Regions from separate parts of the Trichocoleus sp. AS-A1 genome, predicted to be linked through region 4. Evidence: predicted binding sites of a transcription regulator. Region 4 holds the regulator's gene; each other region holds the start of a gene.
What was found. Region 4 encodes NtcA, which controls nitrogen genes in cyanobacteria. Its sites were predicted from a motif close to TTTGTANNNNNNNNTACAAA; they were not measured.
Positions count from the first base shown of each region.

Region 1 (7,475 bases), on a different contig from region 4:
TGGTGAATGGGAAAGCGATCGCGCGGAGCAAACAGGGGCATTTTGCTCCCAGTTTTCCGTTAAAGCCGGGAGAGAACCTCTTTACGGTGAGCTATCAAGGTCAAGCCGTCAAACTTAAAGTTACGCGGGCTGCCGCCCACCCTGAGCCACCAAAGGGGTTGGCATTTGCCAAAGATTCCCTGACTCCATCGCAGGATCTCGCCAGACTGCCGGGTGAGTTGCTGTGTTTCGGCGCAGTTGCTCCTGCTGACGCCAATGTTTCCGTCAATTTGGCGAATCAAACGATTCCGCTAACTAACCAGCAGCAGGTTGTACAGCTACCAGCGAATTCCGCTGCCTTAACTGCACAAAATCAACCTTATGCTGTCGCTGGGGCAGGACACTACCTGGGTTGTGCAGCAGCGGCGGCGGCGGCTGATTTGGGTCGTCCCCAGTTCAAAGTAGAAAAAAATGGGCAGATTGTGAGTCAGGAGGGACCGGCGAAGATTCAGATTCTCTCTCCAGCACAGCTAGAGGTGGCTGAGGTGATTGTTGATGCCGGGGTCGCCCGAACCGGGCCAAGTACAGATTATTCTCGCCTGACACCGCTGCCGAAAACTACGCGAGCTACAATTACAGGTCGAGACGGGGAATGGGTGCGCTTGGACTATGGCGGCTGGATTAACAGTAAAGAAGTTCAAATTGTCAAAGGTTCGGTGCCACCGCGATCGCTGATTCGCAGTATTCGCGCTCGGAAGATTCCCGGTGCCACAGAAGTCATTTTTCCCTTACAAGTGCCGGTACCGCTCGTTGTGCAGCAGGGCGATCGCACGCTGACATTAACGCTGTATAACACGACGGCGCAAACGGACATCATTCGCCTCGACCCCGATCCCGTCATTTCTCGCCTGGATTGGCAACAGGTCGCCCCAGAAACCGTTCAATATACGTTTAATCTCAAATCCGCCCAGCAATGGGGTTATACGGTGAGATATGAAGGCACGAGCCTGATTTTATCTCTGCGCCATCCCCCTCGTCTCACCTCTGGCCCCTCCCCTCTCCGTTCTCAGTCTTCCAACAAGCCTTTATCTGGAATCAAAATTGTTCTCGATCCCGGACATGGCGGTGAAGACAGTGGCGCAGGAGGGCCAACCGGCTATCCCGAAAAAGAGGTGACGCTCACCATGTCAAAGCTGATCGCCACTCAGCTGATTGCACGGGGTGCCACAGTGTACCTGACGCGGGAAGTTGATAAGGCGGTGTCGCTGCCAGAACGGGTGGCAATTATTGACGCAGTGAAACCGGCAATTTCGCTTTCAATTCACTACAATTCCCTCCCCGATGAAGGAGATGCCCAGAATACGCAGGGTTTTGGGACTTTTTGGTATCATCCCCAAGCCCACAGCTTAGCGATGTTTCTGCATAACTACATCGTGACTCAGGCGGGGCGTCCTTCCTACGGCGTTTTTTGGGATAACTTAGCCCTCGCGCGTCCTGCCTCTGCACCCTCTGTATTGCTGGAATTAGGTTTTATGAGCAATCCGGAAGAATTTGAATGGGTGGTCAATCCGCAAGCGCAGCAGAAGATGGCGGCAGCGATCGCAGAAGGCGTCACCCAATGGTTCAAAGTCGCTCGGTAAATACTCTTGTCGGCAGTAGGCTGGGTATGGGCATTCCATTTGCCATAATTTGGGCAATGAATTCCCATCCCAGCAATACTAATTAAGTGCCTAATCGGAAGTCTTCGCTTCTGCGGCTTGTCTGACTTGCTCAATTGTCAAACTTAAAGCCTCTGCGACCTGTTCCACAGTCAACCCTAATGTCAATAATCGAGACACTGCTTCTAATTTTGCTTCCAGTTTACCCTCCTCGACGGCGTCTTGATAAACTCTAGTTTGCTTTAACTCACTGAATCCAAACATTGCTTCCATCTCCTGGCGAGTCATTTGTGGAAACTTATACAAAACTATTGTCTCAATCAACTCTATAACTTGTCGCCTGATGGCTTCATCAGCAATTTCTTGACTAGCTTTATTCAGTAGCTGCCTTGCCAACTCGGTGGCTTTCTTTTTAGTTTCTACGACTAATTTCACCACTCCCACGCCAAGAGATCGATCTGCCGCTTCTCCTAATTCATCCAAATATATCCGCTTAACTCGCGGACTGGTCAGTAATTCTCGATACTGCGCTTGTACGCCAGGATCTAGGCTTCTGTTTTTAAAGATTACTGCTCCGCGCCAATCATTCGGTCGCTCATATTGAGAGAGGTATAAAAATATTTCGCCAAAAAAGCGCTGATAGAACCTTGGATCGCGTTGAAATTGGACTTCTACAAAATAAATGGGTTGGTCGGCAGAATCGTCAGAGGGTAGAAATAAACCATCGATACGAAAAGCAGTTTGTTTAACTTCAACTGAAGTGAATTGATAGGTGTTACCCGTTGAAGCAGGTTGACCAATCAATTCAAAGAAGATGCTGGGAAAAGCTTGGAATAGTTGATAGAAAATGCTGTCTGTTTTCACGCTTTCAGAGCCACTATTGGAAAAAAAAATAGGGCGGGCACTGCCCACCCTATCGTGTTTACACAATAATTAAGCTGATTGAGCAATGTGATAAGGACTGGTTAACTTATCCAGCTGTTGCACTAACAGACTGAGGAATAACCCGACATCGGTGACGACACCGACGGATTCAACAGAACCGCGATCGCTCAATTTGGTGACAACGGCTGGGTTAATATCTACGCAGACCATCTTCACCCCGGCTGGGGTCATATTTCCCACCCCAATTGAGTGCAGCATGGAAGAGAGCATCAAAATCATGTCTGCACCTTGCAGCAGTTGAGAATACTCTTGCTGAGCTTTAATTAAGTCCATCTGAGTATCTGGCAAGGGGCCATCATCGCGGATGGAACCGGCAAGGCAGAAGGGAACGCCATTGCGGACGCACTCATACATGACACCGCTGTTGATCGCACCATTCTCAACAGCTTTGGCAATACTGCCATAACGGCGAATCGTGTTAATTACTTTCAGGTGATGGCGGTGTCCCCCCCGAACGGCGACGCCGCGTTTCATATCCACACCCAGAGAGGTTCCCAACATAGACTGCTCGATGTCGTGGACAGCGATCGCATTTCCTCCTAGCAATGCCTGCACATAACCTTGCCGAATCAGATGCGTCAGGTGTTCGCCACCGCCAGTATGAATCACTACTGGCCCTGCTGTTACCACAACTTTACCGCCAGCATCGCGGATTTTGCGAAGTTCCCAGGCAACTTGTTCCACCACCAATTCCACGCGGCGTTCGCTGGAAACCCCGGCAGACATAAAGCTGAATTCTTGGGTGTTGCGCTGTTCGCGGGATTCCGTCTTCCGCACCGTGCGGATACCGACGACATCAACGACCACCTGTTCGCCAAGTTCTAAATCCCGCAGCAGTTTACACCGTGCTACCCGTCCGTTGGGAGTTTGGGTAATGGCGATCGCGCCATCCATGCGCTGATCTTGCACCCGCACCCACTCCCCATTGATTCTGACTTCTGTGGGATAAATGGTGGACACATAGAAATCATCTGGCGCTACCCCAGCTTGGATGACATCTTCCAGCTTGGCATCGCGCTCATCTTGGGGCAAATTCACCGCTCCCAAATCGATAAGCTGCGACAAAATCGCTTCCATCACATCGTGGGAAGGAGCCGACACTTTCACCTCCGCAGAGGAGGTACTTTGCCGTTGCTCTCCCAGGCTGAAGTTGAGAACCTGGAAGCTGCCCCCATTTTCTACGACTAAATCTAAAGCACGGTTGATTAAGCCGGAGTCCAGTAAATGCCCTTCTAGGCGAATTGTGCGACTTTCCACCGAGACATTGGCATGGACTTCTTCTCGGACGGGTTCTGTCACCCGTAGCGTCAGGCACTTGGCAGCACCACCGGCTTTCAAAAATTCCGTCAGCGGCGTTTCGATGACTTGGAATCCAACATCGGAAAGGCGTTTTTTGAGCGCCTCACTCGCCTTATTCATCACTACAACGTGGTCAATATTCACCGCGTTGCAGGCGAAATTCACTGCATCTGCTTCCTCGATGGCAATCCGCTTCTCCGGCGCAACTCGCATTTCAATCAAGCGGTTGGTGTAAGAATCAAATGCGGGGGGATAGTAGAGCAAATAGCCGCCACTCAGGGGACAGAAGCAGGTATCCAGGTGATAGAACCGCTCATCCATCAATCGCAGGGATAGCACTTCGATGTCGAGCCACTTTGCCAGCAAAGGATGAGAATCGAGTTCCGAACGGAAACCGTATCCCGCCCACAACCAACGCCCCTCTCGATCCAGCAGCGCATCGCCCGCGCCTTCAAACGGCAAGTCTTTAGGCAGTTCATGCACCTTATAGCCTTTTTCCTCGAACCATTGCTTGAAATAAGGCTCCTCACCCTGCCGTTCTTTGTGGAAGAAGCGGCTCAGGACAACGGTATCTCCCAGAACCAAGCCAGCATTGGCTGTAAACACCATGTCAGGCACACCGCGCTGGGGTGCAACCAAATCGACAATGGCGTGGTCTTTGAGGACGTAATGAAGCTTTTGCCATTGCTCGACGGCGCGATCGCGCGAGGATTTGTGAATATTGCCCTCCATCCAGGGATTAATCACATAATCCACGTCGTAATGGTCGGGAGCGCACATGAGGAAGCGGATCGAGGAGGTCATAAAAGAATCTCAAGTGAAATAGACAAGGGCAAACTCTTATTGGATACAGACTTTCTACGATCCAATTCTGTAGGACTTGTTACGAAATCTTTACCTCTTATTCGTAACAGCGAAAGTCAGCTCTAGAGGCTAATGTCTATTTTATTCCTTTACAACCAAAGAGACTTGACAAAAAGCGATTTATGGGAAATTTTTAACAGTTTCAGTGCAAATCGCTCCTATGTTTGATTAGCACTCTGTCGATATTGCAACAAGGTTGGAGGCCAAGTAGCCTGGGCTAATAAGGGCTGTAAATTTTTAGCAACGCGGGAAGCTAAAAGCTGGTGTCCGGCGGCATTTGGATGAATGATATCTTCCTGGCGATTTTTTGGATTATCGACAATTCCAGTTAAAACCTGCGGAATTAAATAAGCCTTTGTATCTTTAGCAACACGTTGATAAAGTTCGTCATATTCATCTTCTATGTAGCCGAGATTGATTCCTAGCAGGACAACAATTGCTTTTTGTTGTTGAATCGAAGTTACGATTTGCCGCAGATTCTGTTCTGTCTCAGTTTTGGGAATTTTTCGCAGAAAATCATTTCCGCCTAATTCAACAATTACCAGCCAAGGTTCTGCCGCGATCGCATCTTTTTGTAAACGACTCAACCCCATTGCGGTTGTATCGCCGCTAACACCGCGATTCAGTATTGGCAAACCGAGTTGACGACTCAACACGCTGGGAAAAGCTTCTGTCTTTTCCACGCCATATCCAGAGGCAATGCTATCGCCTAAAACGATAACTTGCTTACCAACACCGGCTTTGAGATTTTTGACATCATCGAAATTGTTGCCGCAACTGGTAACAACCAGCAGGGAAGCAAACAGCAAACTAAAAAACCACACCCATCGGCGTTTTTTCATACAGTTTTCCAATTCAACTCAACGATATTGCAGATGGTTGGCGGTAGGGGCGAAGATGAAAGCGCGATCGCTTATGCCACTTAACCGAAAATTATTAATGCGAATGCTTCGCCCCGCGCTTCGTCTACTGACCACTTTTTTCGGCGCGGTGGGCATCGATAATCAAATAAACGCCTTGCGCCAACATCATAAGGATGACTAATGGCAAGGATGTTCCCGACATAACTGAAATAATGCCCCCGATATCAATTAATCCTGCTTGGATAACAAATGATACAGCGCTGGCTTTCTTAAGATTAACTGAGTCTGAGGACAGGATAAGAACAAGTAAGAGTAAAGCTTGAAGTTCTGGGTTTTCAACTATAAGTAAATATTTGAACAGGTTGGTCGTCATTTGTGGAATTGGTGAACCGTATAATTCCACGAAAGCGAATTGACGAGAGAAACCGCCGAACTCTTAGGGACAGAGATTAAGTGACCCTTTCTGACCCTCATCAAACCGTGAAGCCGCCTAAGCTATTAATATCCGCAACTGCCCTTATCCGTTGACTATGGCTGAAATCCGCAATCGCAATACTGTTCGGGTAAACGAAACTGGAAAGCAAAAACTCATAGAAGGTAAGGCTGCTAAACGCAATTATGAGGGCAAGCTTTGGACGTATTTGGACATTGCTGAAGCCTCTGGAGTGGGTGAAAAGACGGTTAAGCGGTTTTTTGCAGGACAATCTGTTGATTTGGATAATGCGATCGCGATCGCTAAATCCCTAAATTTAGAACTAGCAGAGTTAATCGATCCGAAAGAGTCGAATCCTCCAGATGCAAAGCCAGAAACCCCGATTGACTGGCGCGATATCTGCCACACAATGCTGGAGGAACAGCTGAGGCGTTACCAATTCCGGCGACAGGCGACGGGTACGGGGTTGGGGCATGAGGTGGGTATTTATGTGCCACTGGGTTTGGTGAAACCGAGAACTCAGCCTCGACGGAGTGAGGAGTTTTGCCCATCTCCAGATGAGGGGAGTTCACAATATCAGCTGAATGAGAAGGAAATTGAGAAGCGGTTTGAGGCGAATGCGTTTCTCCGACAGGTAATTGAGGCGGGGGAAGGCAAGACAATTGCCATTATTGGGGAACCGGGGGCGGGGAAAAGTACGTGGTTAGAGCAAATTGCCCGTCATCTCAAAGATTCAGAAAATGTTTCCCGGTTGCCAATTTGTATTCAGTTGGGGAGTCTGGATGGGAAAACCTTGGAAGAGTATTTACTCCAGGTTTGGCTGAAGGAGGCGCTGTCTCTTCAAGGAATGGTGGTATCAGCCCAGATGCAAACTGAGTTGATGCAGTTGTTTAATTCTCATCAGGTGTGGTTGCTGTTGGATGGGGTGGATGAAATACGGGCGGATACATCCACGGGGGCAAATTCGCCTCTACAAGGAATTGCCAATCAGCTGAGGGGTTGGGTGGCGCAGGCGCAAACCCTGTTAACCTGTCGGCTGAATGTTTGGCAGGCGAACGATCGGGTAGTGCCGAATTGTGATGTTTATCGCACCCTGGATTTTGAAGAGCCGCAGGTGGGGGAGTTTATTGGGGAGTGGTTTGCTAGGGCGGGGAAACCCCAGTTAGGGAAGCAGTTACGAGAGAAGTTGGGCGAGTCGGGGCGGGAACGGATTCGAGATTTGATTAGAAATCCTTTGCGGTTGGCGCTGTTGTGTCAAACCTGGGCGGTAAAGCAAGGGGAGTTGCCGAAGACGAAGGCGACGCTTTACCAGCGATTTCGAGAGGATTTTTATGAGTGGAAAAAAAACGAGTTTCCCATCAGCTGGCAGCAACGGCAGGAGTTGAATGCAGCGTTAGGAAAGTTGGCAGTTGCGGCGATTGAGAATCAGACACA
Region 1 covers NZ_JAMPKG010000004.1:210,483-217,957, forward strand. Annotated here, with positions in the region: gene NC994_RS05250 (N-acetylmuramoyl-L-alanine amidase) at 1-1,619, shown strand, start outside; gene NC994_RS05255 (Rpn family recombination-promoting nuclease/putative transposase) at 1,710-2,501, opposite strand; gene NC994_RS05260 (TIGR00300 family protein) at 2,571-4,685, opposite strand; gene NC994_RS05265 (GDSL-type esterase/lipase family protein) at 4,904-5,587, opposite strand; gene NC994_RS05270 (hypothetical protein) at 5,712-5,981, opposite strand; gene NC994_RS05275 (HEAT repeat domain-containing protein) at 6,139-7,475, shown strand, end outside.
Region 1: NC994_RS05260 (TIGR00300 family protein) is a predicted target of NtcA. The motif match lies at 4,752-4,771, and genes of this name have one in related genera.

Region 2 (7,475 bases), on a different contig from region 4:
TGTGATAAGTTAAGAGCAGCTAAATTATCTCTACAGAGAATAATTTGCCTCTCTAGATAACCCTGAGAGAGTTCTAGCGCTATTTTTTGATATTTCAGCTTGGCTGCTTGGCTCATACCTCCTTCTAAGAAAACTTGTGTTGTACCATCAGGTAGCACTAGCTCACTCTTGTCAATGAATACCCGCAGATGTAGTTCGCTCATTGCCTTATTTTAAGTTTTTGCGGAGTTGTACACTTCTGGGCGTCAGTGTTGGAAACGCATAGGGAATTAAATATTCTCCTTTAGGGATTTGAGGATTGGTGTTGTAGTTCCTAACTTCATACCCCATGCTGCGTAAAGATTCTAGGTAAGAAAACACATCATCTTTATTAACTCCCCATTGGCAAGCTAGTCCTTGAGCTGGTAATTGAGTTGCCACTCCTATTCCTCTAACAATGCATTGAACAACACGCCAAAACGGCTCAATATTTAAACTACTATTAAAATTAATAACTCCAGTAATTCGGGCGGCGTATTGGTAATACCCAGAAAGTTGAACTAAATCAGCCATGCCTGTTAGTTCAATAAGTTTCTCTTCAAACGCTTTCCATAAAGCTGTAAATATACCTTTATCTAAATTTTTAGCGCATAGTTTAACCTTCCCCGTATTTAAAATCCAATCTTGGTTATCCCAAGCTGGATATATTTCAATTACATATTGATTGTCATCTTTATTTTTTTGATTGTTTGATGCTGTAATTATCCAGGAAGAAGGATCTAGATGATATTGCAGATTAATTCTTATGCTGTTAGGGGCTTCTTCTTCATCCCAAGAAAAATCTGTTGATAAAAAGCGCACAGCTTGCTCATCCTTTATATAGTTTTTTGGGGATGTGGAGGTAATTTGTCCAGCAATATGTAAGTTAGCGAGCGCCACTTTAGCCTTTTGAGCGTATATGTCGGTTAGCTGACGCTTGCGCTGTCTGAATCCCAGTTGTTTAGTTTGGAGTAAGTAGTGCATGGGAAAAGGTAAATTAATACCCATGACTTGATCTAAGATACTGAGAGCTAAAATCCGTCCAAGCTGTGGCGGGACAGAATTTCCAATCTGTTCAATACAAACTTGACGATTACCAACAATTTCATAATCGTCAGGAATCGTTTGTAGCCGCTTCAGCTCTTCAAGTGTGAATCTACGGTTTTTCCAGCTAAAGGGGCCAGTGTATTGTCCTCCTTGCGCTTTAATAGTCCGTACCGGCATCTGAGGATCAGCTTTATAGAGAAAATCTGAGAACTTTGATCGCCAGCTAAACACTGGGTTTGGATGCCCCATTTCCTCTGTATAAAAGCTGTAATTTAGACCAGGTGGTATATTTGTAAGAAGGTGTCCGTATCGCCCTCCAATACCTAAGTCTACATCCGTTTTATTAGCGCCTTCAACTGCCTCTCCTGCTGAGTAGAAAGGTTCTTGATTGGGAGAATCTGGGCCATGAGTTGGATAGGGAAATAAATAATTACCTTCACGAATTCCAACAATAAACAAACGCTCTCGATGTTGCGGAACACCATAATCAGCTGCATCAAGAACGCGAAAATGAATTATATAGCCTGCTTCCTTAAAAGCATTTTGGATTTCTTTCCAAGCTTCTCCTTTTTGCGCTCCAGTGATTCCATAGACGTTTTCATACAGGAATCCTTTTGGCTGAAGCATCTTTAATAAACGGACATATTCTTGAAAAAGAGTGCCGCGAGAATCGCTCGTTCCGGCGACGCCAGATGCTCGACGACCTGCTGCTGAGAAGGTTTGACACGGTGGTCCGCCGATGATGAAATCTACTTTTAGATTGGGGCTAGGAATAAATTCTTTAATATCAGTGCAAATTGGTTTGGAATTTTCTAGCCATTTCCCTGACCTCGAGTTCTTTTCTAATGTCTGTACATATTTGGCTTCAAGCTCAACCATCTCAACAATATCAAACCCGGCGTCATGAAAGGCAATATCTAGGCCACCACCACCAGAGAACAAGCTCAAGGTTCTGATGGGAGAAACTCCTCGTTGAGTGAACCATTTATGAAGAGATTTGCCAAATTGATCGGGCCAAGCTGGGCAACGGCTGACGCCGAGCGATCGCAAGATTTCCTTAAACCAAACAACCTTGTCTGGCTCAATACCAGGTAGATTCAAAGGGAGAGACAGCTGTTGCATGTGCTGGCAAATGTGTATCTATCGAACTGCATACCTATTTTCATCACGGATTGAGTTGAAACGTCAATCTACCAGTGGCGAGGCGATCGCTTCTATTTCCTGCGTGACTTGCCAGCTGCATAAGTCTCATCAGTCAGGACAATGGCAGGTATTCGTTGTATAGCATCTTTGACGACTTCCTCTCTTCTTGCCGTTTCTGTCGTAACAGTCTCCATCGTCCCGACATTCTAATTTTTCCTCACAAATGGTATCGCGGGGAAAAACTCCAACATCTTTTACAGAAACTTCCGCTGTAAAAGTGCCTTGTTCAATTATTCTTTCTCCTTCTTTAATTTCATACTCAAACTTATTTTCGCCTTCTAAAACTGCAAAAGTACGAGTTTGATGGCTATTTCCCAAACTCAAATCAACGCCTTGAGAATATTGCCCTTCACTGTAACCTCTGCTCGTGTAGGGATAAGGATTACTCTTCATGCCCTGAGTCACGTTTCGGATTGTCACTTTCCTTTTCGGTGCGGGTGGAGTTGATTTGGAAACAAACTGAGCTTTTCTAGTGCCCGGATTTATTACAGTTCCCGGACATTGTCCGACATATTCAACTCGCTTAAATTGAACTTCATTGACATCAAAATTATTGCCGTTACTTACCAGGAACTCCGCCCCGTTGGCATTCGCCCGATTCACAAAAACCACAACCAGCACGAAAGCCGCAATGATTAGAAAGGCAGTTCTTTTGATTACAATCTGTAACGCGGAAAAGCTTTTGAGTTTCATGATTTTTCTTAGTACCACTAAAACAGGCTTCTTTATCCTTCCTAGGAGGTAGATGAGGTTTAATACTTCCGATAGAAGATTATCGAATATTTTTAGTGTCGTTGATTAACCATTGATTGTTTCCCGATTTGTACAGCGGCTTATCGCTTCTCCTAGCCACTGAATCAGGTAAAGCAGTTAACCTCAGCCGCTGGGAAAGTAAGTTGGACGACTTCCTGGCGATCGCTGAAAAGATTTTCTTAAAATCTCTTAAAAATTGACACTTTAAAGGGGAAAATGTAAAAATAGATACAGAAATAAATTAGCTAGTTCACCACTGACTGAGTATTCATAGCCGTCAGTGGCTCTGGGGAATAAAAGTAGAGCGCGATCGCGAAGCAGCGTGCCTTGCTTAGTCACAAATACTCAGGAAACTCAATCGGAGGCGAAACTTATGAAACTCTCTTATCGCGGCGTCAGCTACGAAAAAACTTCACCCACGCTGGAAGTAACCGAAAGCGAGATTGTGGGGAAGTATCGGGGACAGACTTACAACGTTGCATATCCCAGACATATTGCAGTTCCCGATGCGATTGTTAACTTGAACTATCGGGGAGTCCCCTACTTCATCGGCAAAACCGGCACGACTAGGGATGCTCTAGAGAGGCAAATCTCATGCGAAGGGATCGCACCTCTAGGCGATCGGAAATTGCCAACCGATACAACTCGTCGAAAAGTGTTGGATAACGCGGCTAAAAGTCACTTAGCGAATATCCACCGCAGCCTGGAACATCGGATACAGGTTGCTAAAGCCAAAGGTGATGAAAATCTAATTCGTCTTCTAGAAGCAGAGTCGAAGCAACTGACGTTGTGCCTCTAGGAGTTTCCGAAATATCTGGCGGTGCTTGCGGTTGAGTCAGCAATTACTGCTGACTCAACCGTAAAGAGTGAAGGAGCGCACTCCTCCCCCTTTAGGTGTAAAATTTTATCTAAGCACGAAATCTTCAAAGCTGAAGACGACGGATTCCTGGTTTATAAAGCTACGTGGGCGATAGAGAGCGATCGCCCTTTTTTTTATGGGAATGGATTCTGGCAAATAAACCGTTACTGGTAAGGGTCGTTGCAGCGAATCCTACAAATTTTATTCCATTTTTTCACAATAATTAATAAAGGTAATCTGCGACTTAAGCAGTAGCGCTCTGCCTTGTGTTGACTTCTAACGATCGAGGGCAAAAAGCGTGTGAATCGCATCCTCACGATTGAAAACACAAAAGCGATGCGCTAAAAGCGCTACCGCCCCCAAATTTTGCTGAGACTAGGAGACTTGAAAATGCTTGAATCTTATCGTCAACACGTCGCTGAGAGGGCGGCACTCGGAATTCCACCACTGCCGTTGGATGCCCAACAGACTTCTCAATTGTGCGAATTGCTGAAAAATCCTCCCACGGGTGAAGAAGAGACGTTGTTGGAATTGCTGCGCGATCGCATTCCTCCAGGCGTCGATCCGGCTGCTTACGTGAAAGCTGGCTTTCTCACCGCTGTCGCCAAAGGTGAAACCATTAGCCCTTTAGTTACCCCCATCTATGCAGTAGAACTGCTGGGAACAATGGTAGGTGGCTACAACGTGCAATCGTTGATAGATTTACTCAAATCTGACGATGAATTGGCATCAGCCGCCGCAACAGCTTTAAGCAAAATCATGCTGGTGTATGATGCCTTCCACGATGTCTTGGAATTGTCCGAGACGAATTCCTATGCCAAGCAAGTCATTGACGCTTGGGCGGCGGCGGAGTGGTTTACAAGTCGCCCCACCTTGCCAGAAGCGATTACCGTCACCGTGTTTAAGGTGCCCGGAGAGACGAACACCGACGATTTATCTCCCGCAACCCATGCCACAACCCGCCCGGATATTCCCTTGCACGCCTTGGCAATGCTGGAATCTCGGCAACCGGGAAGTTTGGAAACGATTGTCGAGTTGAAGAAAAAAGGGCATCCCGTGGCGTATGTCGGGGATGTGGTAGGAACGGGTTCTTCCCGCAAATCTGCGATTAACTCCGTTTTGTGGCACATCGGGCACGATATACCCTTCGTACCCAATAAACGGGCTGGGGGATATGTATTAGGGAGTGCGATCGCGCCAATTTTCTTCAACACCGCCGAAGATGCAGGTGCATTACCCATCCAGTGTGATGTCACCCAGATGGAAACCGGCATGGTAATCACCATTTATCCTTACAAAGGTGAAATTACCAACGAAGCTGGAGAAGTTATTTCCACCTTCAGCCTCAAACCCGACACCATCACTGACGAAGTACGCGCAGGCGGACGTATTCCCCTCCTGATTGGGCGTACCCTCACCGATAAAACCAGAATTGCCCTCGGATTAGTAGAACCCAGTCCAATCTTTATCCGCCCTCGCCCTCCCATCGATACCGGCAAGGGATTTACTCTAGCGCAGAAAATGGTCGGGAAAGCCTGCGGACTCAATGGTGTGCGTCCCGGCACTTCCTGCGAACCGCTGATGACAACGGTTGGTTCTCAGGATACAACAGGACCCATGACCCGCGACGAGTTGAAAGAACTCGCCTGTCTCGGTTTCAGCGCAGATTTGGTGATGCAGAGTTTCTGCCACACCGCCGCTTATCCGAAGCCCGTTGACATCAAAACCCATCACGAACTGCCCGATTTCTTTGCTTCTCGTAGCGGCGTGGCCTTACGACCGGGCGATGGCATTATCCATTCTTGGCTGAATCGGATGCTGCTACCCGATACCGTAGGAACGGGCGGCGACTCCCACACCCGTTTCCCCTTGGGAATTTCCTTCCCCGCCGGTTCCGGCTTAGTTGCTTTTGCAGCTGCTTTGGGCGTGATGCCTTTAGATATGCCAGAATCCGTCTTAGTGCGGTTCAAAGGCGAGTTGCAACCCGGTGTGACGCTGCGGGATATCGTGAACGCGATTCCCTACGTGGCAATTCAAAAAGGTTTGCTAACAGCAGAGAAGCAGAACAAGAAAAACATCTTCTCCGGGCGAATCATGGAAATTGAAGGCTTGCCAAATTTAAAAGTTGAGCAAGCTTTTGAACTTACCGATGCGAGTGCTGAACGTTCTTGTGCAGGCTGCACAATTAAGTTAAGTATCGAGACAGTTTCTGAATATCTGCGTTCCAACGTAGCGCTGATGAAAAATATGGTAGCGCGGGGTTATCAAGATGCCCGTACCATCATGCGCCGCGTTGCAAAAATGGAAGAATGGTTGGCAAATCCCGTATTAATGGAAGCCGATTCAGATGCAGAATATGCGGAAATTATCGAGATTGACTTGAACGAAATCAAGGAACCAATCGTCGCCGCACCCAATGACCCAGATAATGTTAAGTTGCTGTCCGAGGTTCAGAATGACCCCGTACAAGAAGTATTCGTCGGTTCTTGTATGACGAATATTGGTCATTATCGCGCCACTGCGAAAGTGTTGGAAGGCGAAGCAGGAGTTAAAACTCGCCTCTGGATTTGTCCCCCAACCCGAATGGATGAACACCAACTCAAGGAAGAAGGTGTTTATAGCGTATTTGATGCCGCAGGTGCGCGTACAGAAATGCCGGGATGTAGTCTCTGCATGGGAAATCAGGCGCGTGTGGATGACGGTACAACCGTATTTTCAACTTCCACTCGCAACTTCAATAATCGCATGGGCAAAGATGCGCGAGTTTATCTTGGTTCTGCTGAATTAGCAGCGGTTTGTGCGATGTTAGGTCGCATTCCCACAGTGCAAGAATACATGGACATTGTGGCGAAGAAGATTCATCCTTTTGAGGGTGATTTGTATCGCTATCTCAACTTCGACCAAATCGCTAATTTTGAGGATGAAGGTCGCGTAATTTCCTTGGAAGATATGCCCAAAATTGAGGATATTTTGGGTATTCCCTCTGGCGCGTTGCGCTAGTCCACAGTTAGATAAGCATAACCTGTAACAGCCCCCCTCTGCCATTGCAGAGGGGTTATTTATGGGCTGAAAACTCCTAATCGTTTAGCTTGGTGGTAGATAAGTTTCCCGCCTGCTCAATATTTCTGTATACCAGTGGGAACACTAAGTTCAAGCATGATTTGGCTCTTATATCACTTGTCAACTCATTTGAACACGGATAGAGGTAAAAAAGGGATGAGATTTAGGATTTTGGCTATCGTAATACTGGTGATAGGCATTTTTATGATCTGCATTACAGAACCAGCTTTTGCTGAAAATATCAAAGATGTCAATAAACTATTGGGGAATAACTCCTGTCTCTGGTGTGACCTTAGTGGGGCGAACGTGAAGGGAGCTAACCTCAAAGAGGCTTCCACAGGTTTTGCTGACATGAGTCGTGCCAATTTTAGTAAAGTTAATTTTAACCATGCTGACCTGAGTTCTAACGAGCTAAGTCTTTCCAACCTAAGTGGTGCTGACCTTAGCCGCGCTAATTTGAGTAGTTCCAATCTAACTGGTGCTGACCTAAGCAATGCCAGCCTGTTTGAAGCCAACCTGAGTGGCGCTGACTTAG
Region 2 covers NZ_JAMPKG010000040.1:3,707-11,181, reverse strand. Annotated here, with positions in the region: gene NC994_RS23150 (hypothetical protein) at 1-203, opposite strand, end outside; gene NC994_RS23145 (DNA cytosine methyltransferase) at 208-2,013, opposite strand; gene NC994_RS23140 (hypothetical protein) at 2,317-2,961, opposite strand; gene NC994_RS23135 (DUF4278 domain-containing protein) at 3,395-3,820, shown strand; gene acnB (bifunctional aconitate hydratase 2/2-methylisocitrate dehydratase) at 4,271-6,880, shown strand; gene NC994_RS23125 (pentapeptide repeat-containing protein) at 7,145-7,475, shown strand, end outside.
Region 2: NC994_RS23135 (DUF4278 domain-containing protein) is a predicted target of NtcA. The motif match lies at 3,237-3,256, and genes of this name have one in related genera.

Region 3 (7,475 bases), on a different contig from region 4:
TTAAAGCTACCCTAAAGAATTACTTTCTATTGGCTGCCCCAAATAAACTTCGATGACACGAGGATTGCTCTGCACTTCCTCAATTGTGCCTTCACACAGAACTGAACCCTCATGTAACACCGTTACTTTACGAGCAATTTGGCGCACAAATTCCATGTCATGCTCAATCACCAAAATAGAATGACTGTGCGCTAACGCGATTAGGAGTTCTCCAATATTGTCAGTTTCTTCATCAGTTAGCCCCGCAACGGGTTCATCAACCAACAATAAATCGGGCGACTGAGCAACTAACATTCCAATTTCTAAGCGTTGTTTCTCCCCGTGAGAAAGTAAACCAGCGCGGATATCTGCTTTTGCACTTAAACCAATCGTTTCTAGCAAACTCATTACTTTACTACGTTCGCCAGTAGCAGGACGCCCAAACAGTGTTGCTAAGACATTTTTATTACGATTGCAGCTAAGTTCTAGGTTTTCGCGGGGCGTCAGGTTGAGGTAAATGCGGGGGGTTTGGAACTTTCGCCCAATTCCCAATCGGGCGATTTGATGTTCGGAGAGTGCTTTCACGTTTCTCCCCTTAAATAATACCCGTCCCTCAGTTGGTTGTACTTTGCCAGTAATGACATCCAAAAAGGTTGTTTTCCCGGCACCGTTTGGACCAATTACGACCCGTAATTCTCCGACATCCATGCTGAAATTCAGATGGTTCAGTGCTTTAAAACCATCAAAATTAACCGTTAAATTTTCAGTTTCTAATATTTTCGCGTTCATGCTGTACCTCTGGGTCTTCTTCAAGGCTGGGATAGGTTGCTACCTGCTTCCGTCCTAGAAGTGTCAGCAGGTGCTGGAAACCCTGATAGCGCAGCCAGCCGACTACACCATCGGGAAGAACTGTTACCACAATTAGGAATAATGCTCCCTGGAAAAATACCCAAATGCCCGGAAATTGTTCGCTCAAAAGACTTTTGGCAAAGTTGACTAATAGCGCTCCAAATATGGCTCCGATTAAGCTGGCACGACCTCCCACTGCTACCCAAATTACCATTTCAATAGAAAAAGCAATATCCATTGCTTTTGGTGAAATCAAACCCGATTGAAGGGTGAATAAAGCACCCCCAATGCCAGCCAAAGCAGCGGAAATCGCAAACACCACAACTTTAAATCCAGTGGGATTATAGCCAGAAAAGCGCATCCGGCTCTCATCATCCCGAATCGCAACCAGAACTCGTCCAAAGCGATCGCTAGTCAGCCACCGGCACAAAGCATAAGCACCTGCCAAAAATAAGACTGTTAGGGCGTAGAAAACAAATTGTGTCTGACTATTACTGACTGTTGCCCCTAATAATGTTTTGAAATTGGTTAAACCATTGGTACCGTTAAAAAATCCCTGCTGCCCGTTGAAGAAATTAAAAAATACAATCGTCGCTGCTTGGGTCAAAATTGAGAAGTAAACGCCCCGAATCCGGTTGCGAAATACTAAATAACCCAATATTGCGGCTAATACAGCCGGAATTATCACAACGGCTGCGGCGGCAAATCCAAATGAATAAAACGGCTGCCAGAACCAAGGCAATTCTGTGATGCCGAAGAGGCTCATAAATTCTGGTAAACCGTTCTTGAGAGGAGCTAATTGCAAGTGCATTGCCAAGGCATAGCCACCGAGCGCAAAAAATACACCATGCCCCAAACTGAGCATACCCGTATAGCCCCAAATTAAATCAATGCCGAGGGCAGCGATCGCTAATGCCAAGAATCGCGCTAGCAAGTTGAGACGAAAGCCTGTGAGAACTGCTGGCATTACGAAAATGAGCAGCAAAGCGATCGCAATCGTTATCCCCACTTCCATCAGCACCGCTCGTCTGCGTTGCTGCTTCATGCCCTTAACTTCAAGAACCGCATCCAAAATCATCGCCTTGAGCCTCTACTCGATTGTCTTTGTTTAAGCATCAACGCTACGTCCCTTCTGTGGAAAAATCCCTCCTGGACGCACCTGAAGGAACGCAATAATTAAGGCGAATACCATCACCTTCGCCATACTGGTTGTGCCGAAAAACTCAAAGAAATCCACTAAAGGCTTTATTGGTGCCACCATCGGAACCAAGACTTTAGAACTGATTAAGTAGTTAATCGTGCCAATTCCCATCGCTGCCACAATACTGCCCACCAGCTTACCGACGCCACCGACAACAACCACCATAAATGTATCAACGATGTAGTTCTGGCCTGTATTGGGTCCCACAGAACCCAGCAAACTAATCGCACAACCGGCAATTCCAGCCAATCCAGAACCCAAAGCAAATGTAATGGCATCAACTTTGGCAGTAGGAATTCCTAAACAAGCACTCATACTACGATTCTGCATGACCGAGCGAATTCTTAAGCCCCATGAAGACCGTTGCAAAAATACATAAATTCCAGCAACACAAACAATGGTTAGCGCAATAATAAATAGCCGCGTATAGGGCATCTGCAACGTACCCAGCCGCAATCCTCCTCGTAACCAGTTGGGTGCCGTCACGTCTACATTTTGAGCGCCAAACCAAGGCTTGGTGACAGCCAGTTTATAAGTTTGTCCCAAAACTGCACTTGTGGCACTTGCAACGCCTAGAGATATCGGCAACATGATTGCAATTACCCAGTTACGAATACGCTCAAAATCTGAGCGGCGGGACAGAATCCAAAAAGCGCCAAAAAACAAAAGGCAAAATATCCCAATGCCAATGACTAACACCCAGCTAACACTGCGAGCGAATTGCTGCAAAATCAGACTAACGCCCCAAGTTGCGAGCAGTGTTTCTAGCGGGCGTCCGTAAAGATAACGAATCACTCCCCGTTCCAGAACTAATCCCACACCTGCTGTCACCAGGAAAGCCAAAATTAGCGCAAAAACAATATAGGTTTCAGACCAAGGCTTACCCAATATTTTGAAGCCATTTTGTACAACAAACGTTGTGTAGGCTCCTAGCATCATCAACTCACCGTGAGCTAAGTTAATGACACCCATGAGTCCAAAGACAATGGCTAGTCCCAGCGCTGAAATTAACAAAACCGCGCCGATGCTAATTCCATTAAAAATCCCATCCAGCAATCCTGCTATCACACCGCTTCCTCAGCCATTAATCATGGGTCATTAGTCATGGATCGTGAGTCATTAGTTATTAGCTTTCAAATCCCCTAGGTTGGGTTGAGGTAACGGATGCTGTTGGCATTAATTTTTGACCTCTCCCCAAACCCTTCCCTACAAGGGTAGAGGCTTCCAGACTCCCCCTTCCCTCATAGGGAAGGGGGATGGGGGTTAGGTTCTTAATTAGCCAACACCATCAGGTAACGAAACCCAACCAATCTTCTCAAGATTGACGACTAATAACTAAGGACTAATTTTTAACCGCTTAAATTTTGTACTGACCACCTTTTTTGGAATCTGACCAGTCGCATCCCAAACCCTTAGTTGCAGCAACGAATTGGTTCCAAGGAACTGGCTTCACTGCTGATTTCGTCTCATAGACAATCTTAAAGAGACCATCATCTGCGACTTCACCTAGCCGTACAAACTTAGAAATGTGATGGTTACTTTCCATCGTTACAGTGCCTTCTGGAGCCTCAAACTTCTGACCAACCGCAGCCTTTCGGACTGCCTCTAAATCGTCAGCGGTTTTTGCTTTCTCGACAGCTTGTTTCCAAAGATAAACGGCAATGTAAGCTGCTTCCATCGGGTCGTTTGTTACCCGATCTTGACCGTATTTTGCCTTAAAAGCTTCGACAAATTTTTTATTTGTTGGAGTATCCACCGTTTGGAAGTAATTCCATGCGGCATATTGACCTTTGAGATATTCTGTGCCAATTGCTTTGACTTCTTCTTCGGCAATACTGACAGACATTACGGGATATTTATCTGGTCCCAACCCTGCACCTTGCATCTGCTTGAAGAAAGCCACATTACTATCCCCATTCAGGGTATTAAAAATGACGCCTCCATCAGGCAGAGCCGCTTTAATTTTAGTGATGATGGGCGTAACTTCTGTATTGCCTAGGGGTAAGTAATCTTCCCCGACGGTTTCGCCGCCTTTTGCCTTTAACTGCTCTTTAATAATCGTATTCGCGGTACGCGGAAAAACGTAATCTGAGCCAACTAGGAAGAATTTTTTACCTTTATTCTGCAACAGCCAATCGACTGCTGGCTCGATTTGTTGGTTGGGGGCAGCACCCGTATAGAAAATATTTTTGGAACACTCTTGACCCTCGTATTGCACGGGATACCAGAGCATATGACCTTTTTCTTCAAATACTGGCAGCACTGCTTTGCGGCTGGCGGAAGTCCAGCAGCCGAAAACGGTGACAACTTTATCCTGATCGATTAGCTTTCTCGCTTTCTCTGCAAAAGTAGGCCAGTCGGATTGACCATCTTCCTCAATTGCTTGAATTTGCTTGCCGAGGACGCCACCGGCTTTATTAATCTCCTCAATTGCCAACAGTTCAGCATCTACAACGCTGTTTTCGCTAATCGCCATCGTGCCGCTGCGAGAGTGCAGAATCCCGACTTTGATGGTGTTTCCTGCACCGGCAGCCGCAACGGTTGTTGCGCTGGGAGAGGGAGACGCCGCTGTTGGGCTGGCAGTCTCAGAGGTAGAAGTGGGAGTGCTGCTACAAGCTTTGAGAAGAATACTGGTTCCCAGAGTAGCAGAACCGTATAGAAGAAATTTACGTCGCCCTAATCGCCTTGCCATACCGTCACCGTACTCCTGGCTGAATCAGCCTAATGGTAGAGAACATACACAGTTAAGCAGTGATATTAGAGCGATGTTCTGGGAAAAAATTGTTATCAAAGATACAAAGAATCGAATTTTTGTATCTTTATCTAGGAAAGCTCAGCTTGCTGTTTTTGAAATTTCGCCCAGATTTAGGCGGATAAAGTCCACCACAGCGGTTAATCCTTGCTGAGTCTTCAAATTCGTAAAGATAAAGGGTTTTTCTCCACGCATGCTCCGCGCATCGCGTTCCATAACCCCTAAATCTGCTCCGACTTGAGGAGCAAGATCAATTTTGTTGATTGCTAAAAGATCGGATTTAGTAATTCCGGGACCACCTTTGCGCGGAATTTTGTCACCGGCTGCAACATCAATGACGTAAATTGTCAAGTCTACCAGTTCTGGGCTGAAGGTAGCCGCTAAGTTATCGCCGCCACTTTCTAAAAACACTAAGTCTAAATCGGGAAATCGCTGTTCCATTTGTTCAATGGCGGCGATGTTCATGGAAGCGTCTTCACGGATGGCGGTATGGGGACAGCCGCCAGTTTCGACACCCAGGATGCGATCGCTTTCCAAGGCGTGACTCCGCACTAAAAACTGGGCATCTTCCTGGGTATAAATATCATTCGTGACCACAGCAATTTGATATTTTTGCCGCATCGCCTTACATAAGGCTTCAACCAAGGCAGTTTTTCCCGAACCCACTGGGCCAGCAACTCCAACCCGAAAAGCATTCATAAAATTTTCTGAAAGCGAATGGCTAATTGCTCATCGTAGCAAGGCAATTAACGATAATCTATTCCCAGGTTTTACCAGCGATATGTTTTTGTGCCGATTTCTTTTAACTCCGAAATAAGCGCGTGTACTGTGTTTCGTGAGCGATACTCGCCAATGCTAATCCCCAGCCGCAACTACTCAGGGCGTCATCTTCTAACCCTAAAATTTCCTTGGCAGCCTGAATCAAGATGGGTTGTAGTTCTAGGAGTAGCTGTTGCCCAGCCGTTTGTCCGAGGGGAATCAATTTGACTCCGGCAGCGATCAAATTGGTTGCCCAGCTGTGTAAGTAGCCCAAGAGGGTAGATGCAGCGTCGATTTGCCAATGGGCGGCGGCAATGCCGAAAGCGATCGCATAATTACAAGGACTCCCAATTGCATCCACCATTGACCGAACCTGCGGCTGTAATTCCAAAAGCAATCGAATTAGCGATCGCCCCATCTGCCAACTTTGTGCTTGCAACTCCTGTGTTTCCTTAGCAGCAGATAACCAGACATTCCAGTAATTTAAAGCCTCTAAATCCCCGGCAATTGCCCCCCGATATCCCCGAATCATCACCGCTGCTTCCAACCGAATTGCCCCATAACCCAGTTCCTGTTTGAGCCAGTGTCCCAGATGTTGCAGGTTCTCAATTACACCAGCATCGACGAGGGTTTCCAGCCCTTCGGAATAGCTATAAGCACCTACCGGCAACGCGGGACTCACCAGTTGCATAAGACACAGCAGGTTAACTGGAGAATGGGGAATCGGTAATTGCTCGTTGGTCATTGTTGGTACGTAGGGAGTGGGGAAGAGTTTTAGGATGAAGCCTAGAGTTTTGTATCGGTTCTCGTTAAAACTCAGACGCGATTATCGCGTTTCTAGAAATCAAAACTCAAAACTCAAAACTCCCCCATTACCGATTACCCAATTAACTAAGCGTGATGATGGTGTCCATAGGCACCCATTTCTGGATAAAAAGGCGAGATTTCCTCTCGTACCTCCATCCCCAGATGTTCTAGCATTGACTTTAAAACGGGGTCGGGAGACAACCGCAAATGAGTGGCAGCAATTTCTATCGGTACATGGCGATTGCCTAGATGATAAGCCGCCCGCAGCAAATCGAGGGGTTTCTGGGCAGTCGCAGTGAGAACGGGTTCCGGTTTAGCCACGATTCTCACGACGATATCACCGATTTCAGATTGAAGGAGATCGCGATCGCGCAACACGGTTCCTCTGGGTAAGCGCAGATACAAAGCTTGCCCCTCAGCAGTTTCAAAGCGATAGCGGCTGCGCGTGCGCTCCTCGGCAGTCAGAAAAAGAGTAAAGTTGACCGATGCATCCAAATTGGCGGGAAAGCGTTGCGTTATCGTTAGCATCACTGGAATCTTTAGTCAGCAAGTTATGGTGATGCTACTAACATCAGCACAGATGACATCAATATCCGAGTCAAGCAGGGTCAGCAAAAGTTTATTTTTTACTGAGCTTGCAGACGGATCATTTCATTTTTTATCTGTGCTGCTACCTCCGAATTTTTTTGCGCCTCCACCGTAATTTGATTAAATAATCCAATGGACAAACCGTTGCTCTCAACAATCTTTTGAGACTGTTTGCAGTAATTGATGGCAATGGCCTGTGCATTTCCTGGAAGCGATCGCAGGCTATTCGGCTGGCTGCAAGCAATATTTGGAGGACTGCCCACGATTCTTTTGATCTCGTTATAGGCAGCTTGGCGACCCGGTTCCATTGCCAAAACAGCCCTGGCGAAGTTGCTTAAGTCCTTAGAGCTGAAGGGTGATTGAGCGTATGCCTGAGAACTAAAGTCAATGCTATGAGAGCGCTCGGATAGACCGGGTGCAAAACCTAACAACAGACTTAGAGCAGTGAGAGTACCAACACTCAGGCATTGAGATAAGACTCGATTCAGAGAGCGACGTGAACTGTATAAAGTCATCATGATCTAGTGCGACCAACAAATA
Region 3 covers NZ_JAMPKG010000010.1:137,558-145,032, forward strand. Annotated here, with positions in the region: gene urtD (urea ABC transporter ATP-binding protein UrtD) at 7-768, opposite strand; gene urtC (urea ABC transporter permease subunit UrtC) at 743-1,873, opposite strand; gene urtB (urea ABC transporter permease subunit UrtB) at 1,937-3,097, opposite strand; gene urtA (urea ABC transporter substrate-binding protein) at 3,387-4,721, opposite strand; gene ureG (urease accessory protein UreG) at 4,863-5,480, opposite strand; gene NC994_RS10085 (urease accessory protein UreF) at 5,584-6,285, opposite strand; gene ureE (urease accessory protein UreE) at 6,432-6,875, opposite strand; gene NC994_RS10095 (DUF4168 domain-containing protein) at 6,974-7,453, opposite strand.
Region 3: urtA (urea ABC transporter substrate-binding protein) is a predicted target of NtcA. The motif match lies at 4,810-4,829, and genes of this name have one in related genera.

Region 4 (7,475 bases):
CAATAGTTAGCTACCGCTGATGATTTATTGGCTGTACTAGCATTTCTTCAATTTTCCGGTTTGTGAAATTAGTAGCCGAACCTTACTAAAAGCTAATCTTTTTCACTCAAAACTCTACTCATGAGATGTAGCCATGAATACAGAAGTCCCTAATAATACAGAAACCGCCATAACAGTTAGCCCGGAGACAAAGGCTATCGTTGATGAAAATATGGCAGGCGAATCCGAAGATTTGAAGCGTGAAACGATGGCGCTGATTGACGCCATTAAAAAACGGGCGCAGGTAGAAACAAAATCTGCTACCGAATATACTCGCGATGCCTATCTCAATGCAGTGAAACAAGCACGGGAGAAGATTGAACAGGATAAGTTGTTCGATCCAGAGCGAATTTCATACTCGATTAAACTCATTCAAATGGATGCAGAGAAGAACTGGGAGTCCATCGTGAAGGAAGTGTCAACTTTAGGCGATCGCCTTGCCGAAGCTGCTAAAGCGGCTTGGGATGTCCTGACAGCTCCTCGCACCCCTTCTTGATGTTGAAACAGTAATCACGCGCAACCACGCGCTGATATAAAACAGGGGCACTCAGCTAGCTGGGTGCCTTTCTAATTTTTTAATTCTAAATTCGGATAGCCTAATCTAGTCAGGCATTACCAGCAAGCTTTAGAATTTCACTGACAATAACAGGGTTTACTTCAGATGATTAACAAATATTGATTACTTAAATGTTGGCTGCGATTGGATAGGGTACTTTTATGAAAATTGCAACTCACAACAGATTGCTTGTCGCGGTTGCCAGCCTTCTGTTTGGATTAGCGATCGCTCTAATTTCTGGATGTGAAGCCATCTCAAATTTTCGGACTTCTCAAGTTAATTTTGATGCAACTGAGGGACAAGCCCGTAATTCGCAAATAGTCATCCCGCTTAAATTTAGCTGGGCTGATTCATTTTCAGAAGAGCTAGCAGCAGTCAAAATAGACGGCCAATGGGGCTATCTTGATAATAAAGGCAACTTCGCAATCAAACCTCAATTTGATAATGCCGAATCTTTTTTCCAAGGGTTAGCGGCTACCAAACTAAAGAACAAGTGGGGCTATATCAACAAGAGTGGCAACTTAGTCATTAAACCAAAATATGATTTGGCTAAGAATTTTTCTCAAGGGCTGGCAGCGGTAAAGATAGATGGAAAGTGGGGATATATTGATAAGAAAGGGAACTTGGTAATTAACCCAAAATTTGATTTTGCTGAATCTTTTTCTATAAGCGATCGCACTGCGTTAGCGCTGGCGGCGGTAGAAATCGGTAAAAAGTGGGGCTATATCGGCAAGAAAGGCAACTTCGTCATTCAGCCCCAGTTTGATGTTGCTGAATCTTTTTCTATAAGCGATCGCAGTGAATCAGCCCTAGGACTCGCGCCAGTCAAAAAAGACAACAAATGGGGCTATATCGATAATCGGGGAGACGTTATTGTTCCGTTGGAATTTGAGGAAGCTAAGTTTTTTTCGGAAGGACTAGCAGTGATATCCAGTAATAATAAGTGGGGCTATATTGACAAAATGGGATATCTTGTTATTCCACTCCAATTTGATTGGGCTGGGGACTTTTCTCAAGGACTGGCGGGCATAACGATAGACACTAAGGTAGGCTATATTGACAAGGTAAGCAATGTTGTCATTCCCCCACAATTTGATAATATTTATAACTTTTCAGAAGACCTAGCAGCGGTAAAGAACGGCGACAAATGGGGCTATATCAATAAGAGTGGCAAATTCGTAATTAAACCCCAATTTGATAGCGCTCAATCTTTTTCGCAAGGGCTAGCAAAAGTTAAGATTGGCAATAAATATGGCTATATCCGCAAACCTCTTCCATAAGTTCTCATTTCTGAAGACATAGAAGAATTGAGAGTCAGTGGTCGCGGAAACTTCAGCAGAATGAAGCGAGAGCCTGGTGAGGATTTCCCTGGCTCTCGTTGCCTTTATCGGAGTGTATTTGCAAGGAAACCTATAACACGCCTTTAGAACTGGGGATCGTACCGCCACGACGGGGATCAACTTCGATTGCCATGCGGAGCGATCGCGCAAACGCTTTGAACGTCGCTTCAATAATGTGGTGCGAATTAATTCCATCTAGTTGGCGAATGTGCAGCGTCATCTGGCTGTGATTGATCAACGCCACAAAAAATTCCCGCACCAGCTGGGTGTCATAAGTCCCGACTCGCTGAGTGGGAATCTCTAAGCCATAGCTCAGATGAGGACGTCCGGAAAAATCTAACGCTACCTGAACCAACGCTTCATCGAGAGGGGCGAGGAAATTCCCAAATCGGACAATTCCTTTGCGATCGCCCAGTGCTTGATGCAACGCCATTCCTAGGGTAATTCCCACATCTTCATTGGTATGGTGGTCATCAATTTCCAAGTCTCCCGTCGCGGCTACATCCAAATCAATCAGGCTGTGAGAGGCGATTTGATGCAGCATATGGTCTAAAAACGGAATGCCAGTTTTTGCATTGCAAGTGCCATTCCCGTCTAATTTGACGGTGACGATAACATCCGTTTCGCCCGTCTTGCGGGGAACCCTTGCCATCCGAGGAGACAAAAGCTGTTCAATGCTTGGAGAAGGTGTAAATTGGCGATCGCGTGCCTGCATCGCAGATGCTCACTCAAGAAAATAAAGTTAAGTTTATTATCCTACTTTACTGAGCATCTGGGAGACGCGAAAGCCTTTAAAATGCAAAATTAAAAATTAAAAATTAGCAGAATCTTTGCTTTTTAATTTTTAATTTTTAATGTTTGATTCTTTTTACATCCCCATAATCTCGTATCCCGCATCGACATACAGCACCTGACCTGTAATGCCACTTGCCAAATCGCTACACAAGAAAGCAGCCGCATTTCCCACTTCTTTCTGAGTTACAGTGCGTCGCAGCGGTGCCACTTCCTCAACGTGATGGATCATATCCAGAATGCCACCTACCGCCGACGATGCCAAAGTGCGGATAGGACCTGCCGAAATTGCATTCACGCGAATATTCTGTGGACCTAATTCAGATGCCAGGTAACGGACACTCATTTCCAATCCAGACTTGGCAATTCCCATTACGTTGTAGTTGGGGATCACCTTAACGCCGCCTAGATAAGTCAGCGTGACAATACTGCCGCCTTCTGTCATCAGTGGTTTTGCTGACCCGGCAAGTTGCACCAGCGAATAGGTACTAATTTCTAGAGCTTGGGTGAAGCCAGCGCGGGTAGTGTTGCTAAAATCACCTGATAAATCTTCCTTGTTCGCAAAGGCAAGACAATGGATCAGGATGTCTAGCTTACCCCACTTATCGCGGATGGCGTCAAATGTAGACTGAATTTGGGTCTCATTCTGGACATCGCAGGGTAAAAACAAGCTGGGGTTGAGGGGTTCTACCAACTCTGCCACTTTTTTTTCAAAGCGACCCCGGTCGTCTGGCAGGTAAGTCACTCCTAGATTCGCACCCGCTTGGTGCAGTTGCTGAGCAATCCCCCAGGCGATCGATCGGTTGTTGGCAATGCCGGTGACAAGGGCGTTTTTTCCGGTTAAATCTAGCATAAATGTCGATTTTGAAGGCAATATTAGAGGATATCCGATTTAGGGGAGTATTCAAGATCGCGATCGCCCGGAGCAAGGCTGTCTAGTACGGGTAAGGAGCGTGCCTCCTTACTCACCATGCATCCCACCCGATAGCGCAGATACTGTCAAGATATCAACATTTTCCGTCATAATCTTACTTGCCTTGAGCAGGGAGAGAACTAAAGAAGGTAGCCGGGGAAACTACTTTAAAATTTTGTATCAAATAGCACAAAAACCGCTTGGAAGTCAGTTTATCTGTGTCTAATGTCAGAAAACTCTCATAGTTGTTTTGCTATGGTTAAAGTTCCTCCGACAGAAAGTTGCAGAAGTCTGTAGGGCAGCATTTAGGAAAAAGGAAGTGGCAGTGACGCAAGATAGACCGCTAGCAGCTGTGTTCCGTCAACTGGGAGGTGGGGCGTTTCCACCCGTGGTGGAAACTTTTGAGCGGGGCAAGACGATCTTTTTCCCAGGAGACCCGGCTGAACGGGTATACTTTTTGCTCAAAGGTGCAGTAAAGCTGTCTCGCGTGTATGAAGCTGGGGAAGAAATTACCGTGGCGTTGCTGCGAGAAAACAGCGTTTTTGGAGTACTGTCCTTAATTACAGGGCATCGTTCGGATCGGTTTTATCACGCTGTAGCATTTACGCCAGTGGAGCTGCTTTCGGCACCGATCGATCAGGTAGAGCAATCGCTCAAGGATAATCCGGAGCTATCGATGTTGATGCTGCAAGGGCTTTCTTCGCGCATTTTGCAAACAGAAATGATGATTGAGACATTAGCTCACCGAGATATGGGATCGCGCTTGGTGAGTTTTCTATTGATTCTGTGCCGTGATTTTGGCGTTCCTACCGCCAATGGAATTACGATCGATCTGAAGCTTTCTCATCAAGCGATCGCAGAAGCAATCGGCTCCACCAGGGTAACTGTCACCCGCTTACTGGGAGATTTGCGGGAGGAAAAAATGATTTCTATCCACAAGAAAAAAATTACGGTACACAACCCAGTTACACTGAGTCAGCAGTTTACTTGAAAACAGCTAGAGGCTCTCGTCAGGTTGTAGGTTAGGTTGTTGGTTAAAACGGCATGGTAGCGCGAGCAGGTTATCCAGTTTTAACATTTAGTCGGGAGTTGAGTTAAAAGGTGTCAGGTTTTAAGCGGATAGTTTTCAACCTTGCAACCTTTAACCTTTCCGATTTCACCTTCGATCTTTAATTCCTGTTAACCCTTTCTCTAGCCTGCGATGCGATAGGCTGTAACTGGAATGACTGTAGCAGACAATGACCGACAGTGCGCTCTTCCTGATTTTGTCTATTTTAGTGTTGGGAAGCGTCATCGCAACGGTAGGCGATCGCATTGGCACGCGCGTGGGAAAAGCACGCCTGTCGTTGTTCAATCTGCGTCCCCGCAAAACAGCTGTTTTAGTAACGATTCTAACGGGACTAACGATTTCTGCCTCAACACTGACAATCATCTTTGCGACAAGCGAACAATTGCGGATTGGAGTTTTTAGACTCCAAGAAGTGCAGAAAAAACTCAAGACAGCCAGTAAGGATATTGCCAAAGCGAACGAGCAGAAACGGAAAACCGAAAGCGAACTTGCTAAAACCGCCGCCCAAAAAGAGCAAGTCGAGAAGGAACTCGCTCAAGCTCGCACCCAGCAATCTGTCGCTCAGCAGCGCTTAGATGCGATTAATCGATCTTTGGCAGCTGCGCTGGCTAAACAAGGCCAGACGGAGGCGCAACTAAATCAAACTCAAAGCGAACTGAGTCGGGTCGCCAGCAGCTTTCAGCAAACCCAAAAACAGCTGACCTCTGTCTCTGGGCAAGCGAAGACGCTACGTTCGGAAATCCAACAACTTCAAGCAGAACGCCAAGAATTGCTCCAGCAGCGAAATCAAGTCAGAGCTGAAATTACTGAATTCAAAGCGAAAGTGACTCAGCGCGACCAAAAAATTGCCCAGCAAGACCGAGCAATTAGCCAACGCGATGAGCAAATTCTCAAGCGGGATCAAGCCCTTGTGGAACTTGATGAGAAACTTGCTGCCTTTCGGAAGAGCCTGAGCGATCGCGATGAGCAAATTGCCCAGCGAGACAAAGCCTTATCTCTACTTGATAACAAAATTTCTCAACGAGATGAGGTGATTGCCCAGCGAGAAAATCGCCTTAAAGAACTCGAAAAACAACAAGCTTCCCTAGAGCAGGAAGTGGCAACCTTAGAACAGTATTACCAGTCTTATCAAACTTTGCGTCAGGGTAGTCTGGCTCTGCTGCGCGGTCAGGTTCTGGCGGCTGGCGTTTTTCGTATTGTCGAGCCAGCCGCAGCCCGACAGGTCATTGAGCAGCTATTACGGGAAGCGAATCGGACAGCGATTAAAGCGACCCAACCCGGTCTCAACAAGGTGGCGAACGAACGGGTCGTGCAAATTACAGAGGCACAGGTCGAGCAACTGATCAACCAGATTCAGGATGGTCGAAACTATGTAGTCCGAGTTTTTTCGGCTGGTAACTATGTCCAGGGAGAAAAGCAGGTACAAGTCTTTGCAGACGCCGCACCCAATCAAGTTGTATTCCGCACTGGTGAAGTCGTAGCAACGACATCTGCCGATCCTTCAAACATGACCGACCAACAAATTCGGCAGCGGATTGACCTGCTGCTTGGAGCATCCCAGTTCCGAGCCACTCGCGCGGGGATTTTAGGAGATACAGTTCAGGTTGGGGACAATCGAATTGTTAGCTTGATTCGGTTTATCGAGCAGTTGAAAAAGCACAATAAGCCGATTTCTCTGAAAGCGGTCGTGGCAGAGGACGCCTATATTGCCGGACCCATGAAATTAAATTTGGAGGCAGTTGAAGACGGAGAAGTTGTGGTGAGGATGTAATTTATTAGTCATTAGTGATGAGATGATGACTAATGGCAATTAACCATTCGTAAATTAGCAATTAGCCAATTCAGATGATTTTAGGGTTCGATCCAGGGCGCGATAAGTGTGGTTTAGCCGTAGTGGGGAAAGACAATTCTCTGCATTACCACGAGGTTGTACCGGCAGAAACAGCGATCGCAACGATCCTTGACTTATGTGAAGAGTACCCGATTGATACTCTGGTGATGGGAGATCAAACCACTTCCAAAAGTTGGAAAAAGAAACTTCAGCAATTCCCAACGTCGGTGCCAATTGTCCTGGTAGATGAGCGCTACAGTACATTGGAAGCACGCGATCGCTATTGGCAAATGTACCCTCCCCAAGGTTTAGGACGCCTGATTCCCCAAGGGATGCGGAGTCTACCCCGACCAATCGATGACATTGTTGCCATCCTCCTCATCGAAAGATACATGAAGCAACGAGAGACGAGGAACTAGGAAACTCTGTCATTCTTAACTTTCTTAATTTAAACTGAACTCAAAACTCAAAACTTTTAAAGTTCCGCCCGGATCGTAAACGCATAGTCCCCTCCAGGCTCTAGCTGGTAATCTTTCTGTTCTAAAAATCGACCCAGAGGTTCCTGAATTAAAGCGCGTCCCAAAGAAGGTGTCACCGACAATTGACCCTGTCGGAAACACCACTGGAACTGCCATTCATATTCTGCCGCCGTGACTTCCCCTGCTAGAAAGCCCCGTTGCCAGGAAAGATGGGTAATTCGGACGTGGGCAGTAGTTTGAGGTAAACGCTTAGAACTCACAATCGCTGTGCCGATCAAATACCTTCATTCAGCAACAATACTAAACTTATTGCGATCGCCTTCGAGATAACATCATTCTCACAGCTGATACTGAGCTGGCACGAACCGAGTAAAAATATCCCTCTGGATATGGAAAGTGCCAGACTAGATCGGTATTGACTAGGATGAAAGAAGAGTAACATCTGAGCAAAAAAGG
Region 4 covers NZ_JAMPKG010000029.1:69,094-76,568, reverse strand. Annotated here, with positions in the region: gene NC994_RS20465 (hypothetical protein) at 134-535, shown strand; gene NC994_RS20460 (WG repeat-containing protein) at 757-1,875, shown strand; gene hisB (imidazoleglycerol-phosphate dehydratase HisB) at 2,006-2,650, opposite strand; gene fabI (enoyl-ACP reductase FabI) at 2,804-3,580, opposite strand; gene ntcA (global nitrogen regulator NtcA) at 3,960-4,631, shown strand; gene NC994_RS20440 (DUF3084 domain-containing protein) at 4,879-6,480, shown strand; gene NC994_RS20435 (pre-16S rRNA-processing nuclease YqgF) at 6,555-6,959, shown strand; gene NC994_RS20430 (DUF3146 family protein) at 7,016-7,279, opposite strand.